2 regions of the Aeribacillus sp. FSL M8-0254 genome follow, and region 1 is predicted to be linked to the other one. Evidence: a T-box and tRNA genes for the amino acid it is inferred to sense, from the RefSeq annotation. Region 1 holds a T-box; the other holds one or more tRNA genes.
The links. A T-box is a leader RNA that pairs with one kind of tRNA and senses whether it is charged. The one in region 1 lies ahead of trpS (tryptophan--tRNA ligase), so its partner is inferred to be a tRNA-Trp.
Positions count from the first base shown of each region.

Region 2: it has a tRNA-Trp gene. The T-box ahead of trpS (tryptophan--tRNA ligase) is inferred to sense a tRNA for this amino acid. The anticodon was not compared.

Region 1 is NZ_JBBOZY010000001.1:1,091,493-1,099,245, reverse strand. It holds gene cls (cardiolipin synthase) at 1-1,256, opposite strand, end outside; gene mecA (adaptor protein MecA) at 1,375-2,037, opposite strand; gene NSQ44_RS05405 (TerC family protein) at 2,306-2,962, shown strand; gene spxA (transcriptional regulator SpxA) at 3,013-3,408, opposite strand; T-box leader at 3,749-3,967, shown strand; gene trpS (tryptophan--tRNA ligase) at 4,015-5,007, shown strand; gene NSQ44_RS05390 (YjbA family protein) at 5,122-5,874, opposite strand; gene NSQ44_RS05385 (peptide-binding protein) at 6,011-7,657, opposite strand.
Region 2 is NZ_JBBOZY010000001.1:3,064,692-3,072,444, reverse strand. It holds rRNA gene NSQ44_RS14930 (23S ribosomal RNA) at 1-428, shown strand, start outside; rRNA gene rrf (5S ribosomal RNA) at 566-681, shown strand; tRNA gene NSQ44_RS14920 (tRNA-Asn) at 794-868, shown strand; tRNA gene NSQ44_RS14915 (tRNA-Ser) at 872-963, shown strand; tRNA gene NSQ44_RS14910 (tRNA-Glu) at 977-1,051, shown strand; tRNA gene NSQ44_RS14905 (tRNA-Val) at 1,053-1,128, shown strand; tRNA gene NSQ44_RS14900 (tRNA-Met) at 1,237-1,313, shown strand; tRNA gene NSQ44_RS14895 (tRNA-Asp) at 1,316-1,391, shown strand; tRNA gene NSQ44_RS14890 (tRNA-Phe) at 1,503-1,578, shown strand; tRNA gene NSQ44_RS14885 (tRNA-Thr) at 1,595-1,667, shown strand; tRNA gene NSQ44_RS14880 (tRNA-Tyr) at 1,680-1,764, shown strand; tRNA gene NSQ44_RS14875 (tRNA-Trp) at 1,769-1,842, shown strand; tRNA gene NSQ44_RS14870 (tRNA-His) at 1,854-1,929, shown strand; tRNA gene NSQ44_RS14865 (tRNA-Gln) at 1,942-2,016, shown strand; tRNA gene NSQ44_RS14860 (tRNA-Gly) at 2,033-2,107, shown strand; tRNA gene NSQ44_RS14855 (tRNA-Cys) at 2,113-2,186, shown strand; tRNA gene NSQ44_RS14850 (tRNA-Leu) at 2,193-2,281, shown strand; tRNA gene NSQ44_RS14845 (tRNA-Leu) at 2,308-2,391, shown strand; gene NSQ44_RS14840 (cytoplasmic protein) at 2,777-3,022, shown strand; gene NSQ44_RS14835 (hypothetical protein) at 3,233-3,514, shown strand; gene NSQ44_RS14830 (GNAT family N-acetyltransferase) at 3,825-4,271, shown strand; gene NSQ44_RS14825 (glycerol-3-phosphate dehydrogenase/oxidase) at 5,066-6,736, opposite strand; gene NSQ44_RS14820 (glycerol-3-phosphate responsive antiterminator) at 7,135-7,695, opposite strand.

The DNA of each region.
Region 1 (7,753 bases):
AACCCTTTTTCATATTCGTACACTTTAACCCCGGCTTCTAAAAGCTCCGGAAAATAAGATCGCGACGCATAAAATACAATCCGTTTGTCAGGCCTTTTCGGAACGAGGAGACGAACGTCAATGCCGCTCAGCGCAGCAATCTTTAAAGCGGATTTTATATCCTCGTCAGGAATAAAATACGGAGAGGCGATCCATATCGAATTTTTTGCGGAAACGATCATCGAAAAGAACAAGCTTTTAATGACCTCCCACTTATTATCAGGACCGCCGGCGATTAGCTGAACGCCTCCTTCTTTATCGTCCATTTGAAAATGAGGCAGCAAATATCGATCGGTAAGCAGCTTCTGCCCAGTCATATAATACCAATCCTGTAAAAAAATAAGATTGAGCGTCCGTACTCCTTCCCCTTCGAGCATCATATGCGTATCCCGCCAAAAGCCGAAATACGGATTTCTTCCCAAATATTCATCTCCTATATTTAAACCTCCGACAAAGCCGACTTTTCCGTCAATCACAATAATTTTACGATGATTGCGAAAGTTAATATTGTTAGACAAAAACGGAAGCTTTACAGGTAAAAATGGAACCATTTCCACCCCGGCATCAAGAAGCTCCTTCCTGTATTTTTTGGACAGCTTCCAGCTGCCGACTGCATCGTATAAAAATCGAACCTCTACACCGTTTTTCGCTTTTTCGATCAACAGCTTTTTTAATTTTTGCCCAATTACATCATGCCGAACAATATAGTATTCAAGATGAATATGATCTTCCGCCTTTTGAAGCTCTCGAAAAATATGGTCAAATGTTTCAATGCCGTTCGTCAGCACCTTTGTATTTGTCCGAAAAGAAATCGGACTGCGGCCAAGCTTATGGGCGAGCTTAAATAAAAGGCGCTGGTGATTTCTCATGAATTTAATTTTATCTTCATAAGTATGAAAGCTGGTTTCAAATTTGGCATAAGCTTGCTCATCTATTAAAGCTTTTTTCTTAAATAGACGATGCTTCCGGACATTTCTTCCAAAAAATATATAAAAAAAGAAGCCTATTAATGGAAATCCTCCTAAAACAACAAGCCAAGTAAGCGTTTGAGTTGGGTGGCGGTTTTCCAAGAAAATAACAAAACCGATAAAAATGATGGATAACGTGAACAAAATGGAAACGGCTCCTAAAAACCATTCCTCCCAGATGTTCTTAGTTAAATACAAGATGATAGCTAGACCAATGGCAAAAACGATTACTTGCAGAAATTTTCTCATAAGCTTCCTCCAGGCAATCGATATTTCTTATCTCTCGATTGGGACATATCTCATTTGATCTGAGATATTAAGCGTTCCTTAAGTAAAAAAGACCGATTTCGAACATGAAATCGGCAATTTAAGAAAAGTGCGTTTCGATTTGTTCCAAGGCATTGTCCTTCATAATCAGCTTTCCGTATTCTTCAAGACGGTGAATTGTCATCCTTGATTCCTGACCGTATTCAAGCATAATGCTGAGCAAATTTTCAATTTGTTCATCGTCTTTATCCGAAAATTCAACGAATAAATAATATTTTTGTTCAAATACATATAAGCTATTCAAAAATCCGTCCAAACGATGGGATGCTAACGAAATAACGTCTTCAAAGTCCTGAAACTTTATGACAAATTGCAGTTGCGCCGTTTCATCTTTTTCATCTGAGGAAGATCGTTCAGACATATTAAAATGTCTGTCCAACAAAGATTCTATATTCTCATCAACCGGGATTTCTCTTAATTTTTCATCGACTACCGGAAGCTCCAGCTTTTGTCCGTCTTTTGACAGCTGTGCTTTTGTGACAATGACTTCAAGCCCTTTGTCATTGGCATGAACTTGAATCCATAACGGACCTTCAAGCGGAAAGTCTTCTTCATCATTAATTTCATCCATCATTTCCCAAAACAGCTCTTCGCTTCTTTCTCTGTTATACCAGATTTCTTCTCGGTCAAATCCTCGTTCTTCTATGTCAACATATGAAATATAAAATTTTACTGTGTTTTCATTAATGCGTTCGATTTCCATTTGAACAACCTTCCCTTCTTTTTAAATTTTTGGAAGGGACAATAAACCCCCGAATTCGTTGCACTTTTCTTTCCTAATTTAAAAAATTTCCAAATTTTCATCGCGAGCACCAAGTTGTTCAATTCTAATTCTATTGTATGATAAATCACTTCATAAAGAAATAAAAAAAGCCTTGATTTTGAAAAAAACCGTTATTTACCTATTAAGCATAAAATATTTCGTTTTTCATATATATTGTACGAGCCATAATTTGAAAAGAGGTTGACTGATGGATGAACAATTTTTCACATCTTTATTCCTTATCATTGGCATTGACCTCATATTAGGAGGAGATAATGCCATTGTCATTGCGCTGGCATGCCGCAATTTGCCGGAAAATCAGCGGAGGAAAGGAATTTTATTTGGAACAATGCTCGCGATACTCAGCCGAATTTTGTTGACATTACTAGCTGTCCATTTATTGAACATTCCTTTTTTACAGTTTTTTGGCGGATTATTTTTAATGTATATTGCCTTTTTATTATTGACAGGAAATGAAGGTGAGCATACTTCCGTGAAAAGCCACCGCTCATTGTGGAAAGCCATCCAAACGATTGTTTTGGCTGACATTTTTATGGGATTTGACAATGTCATTGCGGTTGCTGGAGCAGCTGGAGGAAATATCTTTCTTGTCATAACAGGTCTTCTTATATCCATTCCGATCATTATTTGGGGAAGCAGATTTATCATGTCTGCCATGTCCCGATTTCCTTTGCTCATTTACGGGGGCGGAGGAATATTAGCTTATACAGCAGGTAAAATGATGGCAACGGATGAAAAAATGACCCCTCTGTTGAAAACTGAAGCTGTTGCACAAACTCTCCCTTATTTCACAGCTTGTCTCATCCTTTTCTTTGCCCTTCTGTACAATATAACAAAAAAATAACAGCCTTCCGCAATCTATTTTGCTTTGCGTACGGAAGGCATCATTCCCTTTTAATTTGCCATTCTCTGAGCTTCTCTCAGCTGGTAGGTGCGAATTTTTCTTGGCAGAAAGCGTCGTATTTCATCCTCGTTATAACCGACTTGAAGACGTTTTTCATCAATCAAAATCGGGCGGCGCAAAATTCCAGGGTTTTTCCGGATAATATCATACAGCTCCTGCAAAGGAAGCGATTCAACATCAACCTTCAATTTTTGAAAAACCTTTGAACGAGTGGAAATAATTTCATCTGTTCCGTCTTCTGTCATACGAAGAATTTCTTTAATTTCTTCGATCGTTAAAGGCTCGGAAAAAATGTTCCGCTCTCTATATTCAATCTGATGCTTTTCCAACCAAGATTTTGCTTTTCTACAAGATGTGCAGCTCGGAGATGTATACAATATTACCATGCCAATCACTCTCCTTTTCGAGAAAAATATAGGTGTATATATAAAAACTATGCCAATCTCACATTAAAATAAATTTAAAAAAGTAATTTATATTGATTATTATACTATAAAAAAGCAACTTCGCCTATATGTTTTTATTTCTCAAATTATAACAAAAATGTTACAACAGGTGAATGATGATCATTTTCAAGGCCATTTTCTCAATTAACACCTCTTTTCTTTCTCTACTCTTCTTTTCCCTTTTTTTGGTTCGATTAAACGTGAAAAAGAAATTTTTTCAGAAAGACGCTGAGAAGTTGCAAAGAATACACAATTTTTTTATAATCATTCGTAAATGAATACATAGGCAATGAGAAAGAGAAGTACATGCCGAAAACAGTTTTCAGAGAGTTTGTGGCTGGTGGAAACAAACACTGTCCGGTATGGAAATGGACTTTTGAGCTCTCAGCTGAAATCAGTAAGCTGCGGCGTTTTTGTCTTGCGTTAAAAGACGAAAAGTGATTTCACATGAAAGTTTGTGAAATAATTAGGGTGGCACCGCGGTCCATTCGTCCCTATACGGACGGATGGGCTTTTTTATATATAAAAATCAGGAGGAGTTTGCACATGAAAACGATCTTTTCAGGAATTCAGCCTAGCGGCACGTTAACACTCGGAAACTATATCGGAGCAATGAGACAATTTGTAGAGCTCCAGCATGAATATAAATGCTATTTTTGCATTGTCGATCAGCATGCCATAACTGTTCCGCAAGACAGACTTCAATTAAGAAAAAACATTAAGAGCCTTGCTGCATTATATTTAGCAGTCGGCATCGATCCGGAAAAATCCACCCTTTTCATTCAATCGGAGGTGCCCGCTCACGCGCAGGCAGGATGGATGCTTCAATGCGTTTCTTATATTGGCGAACTTGAAAGAATGACACAATTTAAAGATAAATCTAAAGGGAAAGAAGCTGTTTCAGCAGGACTGTTAACTTATCCGCCTTTAATGGCCGCCGATATTCTTTTGTACAACACGGACCTTGTTCCAGTCGGCGAGGATCAAAAACAACATTTGGAATTGACAAGGGATTTAGCCGAAAGATTCAACAAAAAATATGCAGACATTTTTAAAATTCCAGAAGTCCGCATTCCAAAAGTCGGTGCTCGGATTATGTCGCTTCAAGATCCGACGAAAAAAATGAGCAAATCCGATGCGAATGAAAAATCGTTTATTTCCCTGCTCGATGATCCAAAAAAAATTGAAAAGAAAATTAAAAGCGCTGTGACTGATTCAGACGGAGTGGTTCGTTATGATAAAGAGAACAAACCAGGCATCTCCAACCTTTTATCTATTTATTCAATTTTAGCTGGCGTGTCAATTGCCGACCTGGAAACAAAATACGAAGGAAAAGGCTATGGTGAATTTAAAGCGGATTTGACAGAAGTCGTCATTAACACTTTAAAGCCGATTCAGGAAAAATATTATGAGCTCATTGATTCTGATGAACTTGATGACATTTTAGACAGAGGCCGGGAGGAAGCAAACAAAGTAGCATCCAAAATGTTGAAAAAAATGGAGAATGCAATGGGATTGGGAAGAAAAAAACGAAAATAAAAGCGCTAGCGAACGAATGACGATTGATGATGGAGCTGATTAAACAAAACAAATATACTAGCTTAAAAAAATATGTTCGATAAAAAGAGGGCGGCTGATATAGTGCCCTCTTCCTTAATTTACTTTCGGTTCTTGCTCCATTTCCCAAAGCTTTTCAAAGAAAGGCTGCCCTTTTATTAATCGTTCGCATAATTGTTCATGCTTTTGAGACCATCCGACAATCGCTTCCTCATAAAGCATAGTCCAAATTTCCTCAAAACCGAGTGATTGAATTTGACCATACATGTACGGATTCCATTCCGTATACCAATATTTCATTTCCGCCGTATTTTTTGTCGATTGCAATTGATCAAGAGCCATAAACAAAAGCTGTTTCAGCTGTCTTTCTTTGCGGGTTAATCCGTGCATATATTCAGGTGCAAGGGATAAAAGATGATAATCTTTTTTGTCTTTGTCATTTGTTTGTGAGAACTCGTATGATTCCGGCTCTAAATCCTTCACCATGTCATATACAATCTGCTCTTGTCTTGGGATAAGCCGGCTTTTGCGAATTGGCGTCGTATATCCGATCGTATCTACTGCTAAAATGCCGTTGCCATCCGAAACAACAAAGCAATAATCTAGCTTAATTCTCTCATGGTTTTTCCGGGCGTATGCCTTCTGGTAAACATCCTTTAAAAGTTTTTCAGGCAGTTCTTTTAAGTCATTTTCAATATAATCATAAAGTTCTTTACTCACTTTAATCAGCGGTACTTGGTCTAACAGTTCAACCTTATCATCCTTTCTCCATTCATGAAAATGACAAACATTATAACCATTTTCTTCTCCTTCAAACCAGTTTACCCAAACATCGTACAAATTCAGCATAATTAGCCCCCTTACTACAAGACTGTTTGTCATCATTATGGTCAGTGGAGAAGGTTTTTATTCCAAATTTTTCATTGCCCAAAAAACTTTTCATCATTACGTATTCCACTTTTGATCAATGCGGATTTCAGGCCTGTCAGCTTTCAGAAAAGGACCATTCATGCACTTTATAAAAGTAATTTTTCGGATGAAAAATATAGCCGTTTAACCGTTCAGGCAACGCCCGAAATTCCTTCGGATAATATAAAACTGTATATGGCTGTTCATCCTCGATAATTTGAAATATCTCCTTGTAAATTTGTTTTCGTTCGCTTTCGTCCATTATTTTTCTAGATTTAGACAACAGCAGGTCGGCCTGTTCGTTTTCCCACCAAACAAAGTTCAATCCATATTCTCTCTGACTGGAATGGAAAATATCAAAATGATTCGGAAATTTAGATAACGACCATTCTAAAATCAACGCATCGTAATCCCAATTCGGCGGTGAAATTTGCTTAATTAAATCTTCCCATTCCCAAAACTCCGTTTTCACGTCAATTCCGATCTCTTTCAATTGTTTTTGCACAAGCAACGCAACTTTTTCTCGAACAATATTTCCTTTGTTCGTTTTTAGCGTAAACGAGAAATCTTTTCCTTCTCGATCCAGTATGCCGTCACTGTCCGTATCTTCCCATCCCGCTTCTTTCAGCAGCTTTTTTGCTTCTCTCCGGTTATACTTTAATGTTTGAATTTCGTCGGTAAAAATAGAAGCAATAGGCGTTTCTGGAATATGTGCTTCCTTTCCTTGTCTGTGCAAAATCTTGCGAACGATAGCTTTGCGGTTGATCGCCATCGTCAAGGCTTGCCTTACTTTTTTATCTTGAAAAAGTTCGTTTTTTTCATTCCAGCCGATAAACACATAAGAATGGGAAATGTTCGATTGAACGTCCAATCCTCTTAACCTTTTTATTTTTTTTACATTGGTTAGTTCTATTTCAGGGGCGTAATGAACCTCGCCGTTTTTCAGCTGTTCGTAAAGAGCTTCCTGGTTATGAACAATTTTATACTTGATTGATTTGATTCGAGGCTTCCCTAAAAAATAATGTTCATTTGCGGCCAGCTCTACGAATCCATTCTTTTCCCATTTTACGAACCGAAAAGGCCCAGTGCCCACAGGCTGTGATGTATTAAACTTATGCTCCTTTAATTTTGCAACCTGTACATTTTTCAACAAATGCTTCGGCAATATGCCGTATGATAATGTGACTGGAAGAAAGGAGGCGTCTTTTTCTCTTAAACGGAATTTCACTGTATACTTATCAAGCTTTTCAATGCTTTCAATCATTTCAAAGTCTGAACTTCTTTCGCCATTATAATCAGGGCTTAAAGGAATGCTGTAAGTAAAAACAACATCATCCGCCGTTAATTCTTTTCCGTCATGAAATTTGACCCCGCGCCGAATAGTGACCGTATATTCAAGTCCATTCTCTGATTGCTGAATCTTTTCAGCCAGATGCGGTTTCGGCCGCAGCTGCTCATCAACTGTCACCAGTCCATCAAAAAGCATCCCTTCTAACTGCGAGCTTGATTCATCTAGAGAATACAAAGGATTAAAAAGCTGCGGCGATTCAGTTGAACCGATTATAAATGTTTCCGGAACAATCAGCGGATCGAGCTCTTCCTCTTTTATCTCCTTAACCGTTGGTTGCGGCTTTCTATTATAATCCAGACTTGAGCAGCCATGTAGAAGCAATAAAAACAAGAGAATCGATATATACAGCCATGGTCGTTTTAATCGTGCCAAATCCATTCCCCCATCATTGGAAGTTTCGTTCTATTTTTTATTCATATTCACAGTCTGTCCAAATTATTAATAAATCGAGTAGGAGGGGGAGATTAA
Region 2 (7,753 bases), 2.0 Mb from region 1:
TCCACATCGACGGGGAGGTTTGGCACCTCGATGTCGGCTCATCGCATCCTGGGGCTGTAGTCGGTCCCAAGGGTTGGGCTGTTCGCCCATTAAAGCGGTACGCGAGCTGGGTTCAGAACGTCGTGAGACAGTTCGGTCCCTATCCGTCGCGGGCGCAGGAAATTTGAGAGGAGCTGTCCTTAGTACGAGAGGACCGGGATGGACGCACCGCTGGTGTACCAGTTGTCCCGCCAGGGGCACCGCTGGGTAGCTATGTGCGGAAGGGATAAGCGCTGAAAGCATCTAAGCGTGAAGCCCCCCTCAAGATGAGATTTCCCATCGCGAAAAGCGAGTAAGATCCCTTGAAGATGACGAGGTAGATAGGTCCGAGGTGGAAGCGTGGTGACACGTGGAGCTGACGGATACTAATCGATCGAGGACTTAACCAAGAAAGAGCATCTATTCGTGAAGGAACCGTTATCTAGTTTTGAAAGATCATGTTTAAAAAGGAATTGACAACTACGGCCAAAAAGTTATAATAGTAGTTGTCTATCCACTGAATGGAACAAATGAATACAATAATTTGCTTGGTGGCAATGGCGAAGAGGTCACACCCGTTCCCATCCCGAACACGGAAGTTAAGCTCTTCAGCGCCGATGGTAGTGAGGGTCTATCCCTTGTGAGAGTAGGACGCTGCCAGGCAATCACTTTACAATAGAAAAGAAGTTGTAAGTTTATTTCTTTCAATTTGATTCAGCCTATAGAAAATGAGGCATTCTACATAATAGTAATATCAGCTAGTCTTCTTTTACATTCCGCAGTAGCTCAGTGGTAGAGCATTCGGCTGTTAACCGAACGGTCGCAGGTTCGAATCCTGCCTGCGGAGCCATTTGGAGAGCTGTCCGAGTGGTCGAAGGAGCACGATTGGAAATCGTGTAGACGGTCAACGCCGTCTCAAGGGTTCGAATCCCTTGCTCTCCGCCAGAATGAAATTTTTGGCCCGTTGGTCAAGTGGTTAAGACACCGCCCTTTCACGGCGGTAACACGGGTTCGAATCCCGTACGGGTCACCATGGAGGATTAGCTCAGCTGGGAGAGCACTTGCCTTACAAGCAAGGGGTCGGCGGTTCGATCCCGTCATCCTCCACCATGTACATAGTAAATAAAATGAATATTAATGAATTTCGGCGCTAGGGCCACAGCATGTTATGATATGTATACATAATTTTTGTGTGAAGAGTGTTTATTGTTTTATCGGCGCGGGGTGGAGCAGTCCGGTAGCTCGTCGGGCTCATAACCCGAAGGTCGCAGGTTCAAATCCTGCCCCCGCAACCAATGGTCCCGTAGTGTAGCGGTTAACATGCCTGCCTGTCACGCAGGAGATCGCGGGTTCGATTCCCGTCGGGACCGCCATTAATTATTGATTCAACAGCTGTATGAGGAATTTTTTCAAGTACAGCAGATTGTGTCAATGAATTCTTTCTTTAATGATGGATTGTACATAATTTTTTATCGGAGTTTTACGGCTCGGTAGCTCAGTCGGTAGAGCAAAGGACTGAAAATCCTTGTGTCGGCGGTTCGATTCCGTCCCGAGCCACCATTATATGTATACATATGCCGGTGTAGCTCAATTGGTAGAGCAACTGACTTGTAATCAGTAGGTTGGGGGTTCGATTCCTCTCGCCGGCATTTTTTACAATCGGAGGGGTAGCGAAGTGGCTAAACGCGGCGGACTGTAAATCCGCTCCCTTAGGGTTCGGCGGTTCGAATCCGTCCCCCTCCACCATGATAGGGGCATAGTTTAACGGTAGAACAGAGGTCTCCAAAACCTCCGGTGTGGGTTCGATTCCTACTGCCCCTGCCATTTATAAGATGGCGACTGTGGCGAAGTGGTTAACGCACCAGATTGTGGCTCTGGCATTCGTGGGTTCGATTCCCATCAGTCGCCCCATATTAATATCATTGGGCTATAGCCAAGCGGTAAGGCAACGGACTTTGACTCCGTGATGCGCTGGTTCGAATCCAGCTAGCCCAGCCACCTTTTAAATTTAAGTGCGGAAGTAGTTCAGTGGTAGAACACCACCTTGCCAAGGTGGGGGTCGCGGGTTCGAATCCCGTCTTCCGCTCCAATAATGGCGGCATAGCCAAGTGGTAAGGCAGAGGTCTGCAAAACCTTTATCCCCGGTTCGAATCCGGGTGCCGCCTCCATTACAAGCCGGGGTGGCGGAATTGGCAGACGCACAGGACTTAAAATCCTGCGGTAGGTGACTACCGTACCGGTTCAAGTCCGGTCCTCGGCACCAGTGAGGAATTACATCAATATCATTACGCCGATGTGGCGGAACTGGCAGACGCGCACGACTCAAAATCGTGTTCCCTTGCGGGAGTGTGGGTTCGACTCCCACCATCGGCATCGAAAATAGGGGAAAGACTTTAGGATCAAGGGCTCTCACGAATGTGGGAGTCCTTGATTTATTTTTACCGAATACGATTCGAGTAAGAAAAATCGTGTGCGGCTAATCGTGTTCAGTGAGGTGAATTTGGAACTTCTTTTTTATATTCATTGATTCCCCTCCTAATTTTATTTTAAACGAGAAATGGTAAAAATGTTCAGTTTTACTAATATGAGTGAGAAAAAGCATCTTTACTTGTTTTTTGAAGGTTATGTAGAATTTTATGTATTATGTAATATATTTGTAGAGGTTATCCAACTAAATAGGCAGTTTAGTTGAATAAAGGAAAAGATAATCCAAGCGAAAAATACAATACAGGCATAGGGAAAGGGAAGGAATATGGTGATGGAAAAACATTTTAAAGAAGCACACCGGTTTAGCAGTCATAATAGAAAAGATTTAGAAAAGGATACGATATGCGGTTGTTTTTATTGTTTAAAAATTTTTAGTCCTACTGAAATTACGGAGTGGTGGGATGATGAAGACACAGCCGTTTGTCCTTATTGTGGAATTGATTCTGTTATTGGGGAGAGTTCCGGATTTCCAATTACAAGAACGTTTTTAAAAGGAATGCATGAGGAATGGTTTTAGCAGGAATGATTGTTAATGAATAAGAACTTAATAAGATTCGTTTGTTGGGGAATTGTCATCACTCCTCTTTGTTATTTTATGGGGTAAGGGGCAGGTTAGCCGAATAAGGATTTACAATAGGAATTAGTGATATCCCCTTTTTAGTTTTTTGAACAGAAAAGGACTTTACTTCGTCTATTTTTATATAATGAGTATTAGGGGGCTAAAAATATGAAAAGGTTAATTTTGATGATAAGCATTGCTTTATTTGGCTGTAGTAATTCAGCAGAAGTACAGGATAATGAACAAATGGAAAAGACATCAACAGTAAAAAGGGAACGGTTTGAACAGAAAGTCATAATCAGGGATTCTATAAATGACCCGCTTCCGCCAGAAGCAAAGAATATTCAATCTATGCCAGCTCAAAAAGAACCTCAACAAATTCCAAATGCAAACCTAAATAACCCAATTGTCATTACGAAAATGCCTTATTCTGAAAAGAAAAGACCTTGATTAGCCTCTTATACTCCTAAAGAGGCCTTTTTATTTATTCTGCTAACGGGTGCGGTGTTTAAATTAAGGAATCGCTTCTTTTCTTCAACCATCCTGAAAATCAATATTTCCCATCCTTCAGATGGTGGCGCAACTATGTGGCATGGTTGTCTCCCATGGAAGAACAAATTAACTTCTATCATCTGCGATGAAGCTCGCTTCATGGTTGGCTAAGAGGCAGAAAGGTTGAAGGAGCGAAGATTTCATTATATTAAATCAAATAATATTAGTTAAAACGTAAGATTAAACAAAAGGGGAAGGGGATAGGGAAATGGTTGTTCTTGAAACACAAAGGTTGATATTAAGACAGTATGAAGATGAAGATATTACTTCTCTACATCGTATTTTTTCTGACCCAGAAACCATGAAGTTTTATCCAGCCCCTTTTAGCATTCAGCAAACTCAAGACTGGATTAAACGAAATCAAGATAGATATCGGAATAATGGTTATGGATTATGGGCGGTTTGTTTGAAGGAAACGAATGAATTGATAGGTGATTGTGGTCTTGTCAAACAAAAAATAAATGACAGTATAGAAGTGGAGATTGGATACCATATTAATAAAAAGTATTGGGCCAAGGGGTTCGCAACAGAAGCTGCCAAAGCGTGCAAGGAATATGCGTTTTATAAATTGGGTTTAAATAAGCTGATAAGTATTATTGACCCAAAAAATGTTCCATCCATTCGTGTAGCGGAGAAGATCATATCGAGTAAATGAGGCGGATAGATGGTGTGAAAGTGCATGTACTTACCCGGGGAGGTCTGGCGGATATGTGAAGTACTCTTCATAACCTACTTAGTGATAAGTAGCTGAACCGTCAGAAGTCAGCAGAGGTCATAGTATTAGTTGGTCTAGAACAACTAAGAAGGACCGAACAATTAAGAGAGAATAGCCCTTGGCATTCAGTGAGTCATGATGAACACAGGAAACGTAGTACCTCACTTGAGGGAGGAAGCGGTGAATCCCGTGGGAGACCTCTTGGAGGGTGGAGTGACCACTGGCATAAAGAGAACAGCTATTCACGGAAGTTATAAAGACTTGCGTCAATTATCTTAATTGAACCGCCGTATACGGAACCGTACGTACGGTGGTGTGAGAGGACGGGAGTTAATCGCTCCCTCCTACTCGATTGGCTCTATACTAAATGTTGGGGTAAAGAATTTCATTAAAATTAAAAGGTCCTATGTCAATTGTTGGGGTGCACTGGATGTGAAATGCTTGATACAGCTGTTCTAAGTTAGACCTTGTATTACTTTGCGTCATCCACTTCTTAAAAACTTTTTACATAATAAGCTTTCTTTAATATGATCTTTTGTATTTACGAATTTAAGAAGTAACCGGTGAAAGTTAAACACCACCATTATCGAAAAAATCCCCTCATAAGTAAACAGTAAATTGATGCATATTTACTGTCTCCTTATAGGGGGATGCTGTCAAAATTCGGCTACTTTTTCCTTTTCGTTCAAATAACCGGATAATAAAAGCCTTTGCTGTCAAATATATTTTGTCTATTATTGTTTTTCATCAACAGGCGTGACGGCGTCGTGCAGATATGTTTCTAATTCTTTGCGATAACGGTTTTGCTCCTCTTCTGTCCACTCCAAGTTTTTCGCCATATATTGAATAACGGATTCCTTCCATTGGTGAACTGAATGAATTTCAAAAAATAACGATCCCGTTCTCCGGATAAAGAAGTCCTCCGGTTTTACGACCATCTCTTCTTCCAAACCATATTGAAGCTGGGCTAAAACATCAATCGGTAATTGAAACTCATTTCTTACTTTCTTTAATTCAACTGCCAGTTCAAACACCCGGTCTACATTCGTTCCATATAATCGGACCAATCTTTCCGATTGTTTTCTGCTAAATCCCAATTTTTCTCCCTGTTCAACTTTTTTAGTTACGAACGATTCAAAATTTGTTGAACCTCCGAAATCTCCTCCCGAAATCGGCAGGTTTTTCGTTCTGCAAGGGGAAAATGCTGCGTTTTCTTCCTCTTTTAATAATTTGGCAACAAGATCAACGATCGTTTCTGCCATTTTACGGTATCCTGTTAATTTTCCGCCGGCAATGGTAATAATACCTGAATCAGACGTCCAAATTTCATCTTTGCGTGATATTTCAGAAGGACTTTTTCCTTCTTCATGGATTAATGGTCTGAGCCCGGCCCAGCTTGATTCAATATCTTCCACGGTGATATGGACCGTTGGGAACATATAATTAATGGCCTTAATAAGATAATCTCGATCTTCAACAGTCATTTTAGGATGTGCAATATCCCCATCATAGAAAGTATCTGTTGTGCCAACGTAAGTTTTTCCATCACGCGGAATGGCAAACACCATTCGTCCATCAGGTGTATCAAAATAGATCGCTTGTTTTAATGGGAATCGGCTTTGGTCAAAAACAAGGTGAATTCCTTTTGACAAAATCAAATGTTTTCCTTTTAAAGAGTGATCTTTTTCCCGTAACGTATCGACCCAAGGGCCTGTTGCATTTATAATTTTCTTTGCGAACACTTGATATGATTCTCCTGTTAATTGGTCAACAACTTTTACACCTACGGCTTTGCCTTGTTCGTAAATAAATTCGTCTACCTTTGCATAGTTAATCGCTTTTGCACCGCATTCGACTGCCTTTTTCATAACTTCAATCGTCAAGCGGGCATCGTCAGTTCGATATTCGACATAATATCCTCCGCCTAATAATCCATCTTGCTTTAATAAAGGTTCTTTATCAATAGTTTGCTTCGCATTCAACATCGTTCTTCGTTCGCTTTTCTTCACGTCAGCAAGGTAATCATAAATTTTCAGTCCAATGGATGTGCTCCATTTACCGAATGTTCCTCCTTTATAAATCGGAAGAAGCATCCATTCAGGTGTAGTTACATGCGGGCCATTTTCATAGACGATCGCGCGTTCTTTCCCAACTTCAGCGACTAACTTCACTTCCATCTGTTTTAAATAACGGAGGCCTCCGTGCACAAGCTTCGTGGAACGGCTTGAGGTTCCTGCGGCAAAATCCTGCATCTCAAATAAAACTGTTTTCATTCCACGTGTTGTTGCATCAAGTGCAATTCCTGCACCTGTAATACCACCGCCAATAATGATGACATCAAACTGTTTTCCATCGACGTCTTTTAATATTTCTTGTCTTTGATAAGCAAATACATTTTTGTTCATTTGTTATTCCTCCTGTGATCCGTCAAAAGTCCTAAAAAAAGAGACCACATACACACTACGCTTCTTCTACAGACGTAATGCTATGTGGTCTCTCCTTGTCTCCAACCGAATATTAACTTTGAATGTATTATAGCATATTCTTCATCTTCTGAAAATTCTTTTGTATGCGAATTTAAAATTCAAAGCTTTTCCCCATAATGAACTTTTCTTTATTCAGCTGATAAAGAATCAGTGTTTGAAGACGCTATTGACACCATCGCACAAGCCATTTTTTCTTCATTCAATTGATGAAGATGGCTTGCGTCTTTCATGCCTTCTACAGCGTTTCTGAAACTGAAAGTCTAAAACTGCCGCCAAAACCTAAAGCATCGAAAAATTGGGTAGGCATTCAAAATAAATTATGACTGTTCAAATTCTTTCCATAATTGCTTATTGGATGTTGTCACGGCTGCAGCACCAGCTTGTAAAGCATTGTTGACATCGTCAATACTGCGGATAAATCCACCAGCAAAGATCGGGATTTGAATTCGTTGATGAATTTCAGCAATAATGTTCGGCATGGCGCCAGGTAAAACCTCAATCACATCGGGTTTTGTTTTTTCTAATAAGGAATAGCTTTTTTCTAAAGCGTTTGAGTCAATGAGAAAAACTCGTTGAATGGCCAATACGCCTTTTTGTTTCGCTTTCAAAACGACACTTGCTTTTGTCGAAAGCAGTCCATAGGGCTTGAAGGACTGGCATAAATATTCGGTTGCGTATTCATCATTTTTAAGACCATGTATTAAATCAACATGCAATAACAAGTTTTTACAATGCTGCTTAGAAATATTGACGATATTTTTCAACTGGGCAATATGGACATCTAATAACACACCATATGCATAGGAACTCTGAAGAAAAATTTCAAAATCCTTCATATTGCGAATCGCTGGAATAATTTTTTGATCTTTATATTCCATTGTTCGTTCCACCTTTTTTATTATTGGCAAAAAATCAGTGTGAATTCAGCTTTCAAAC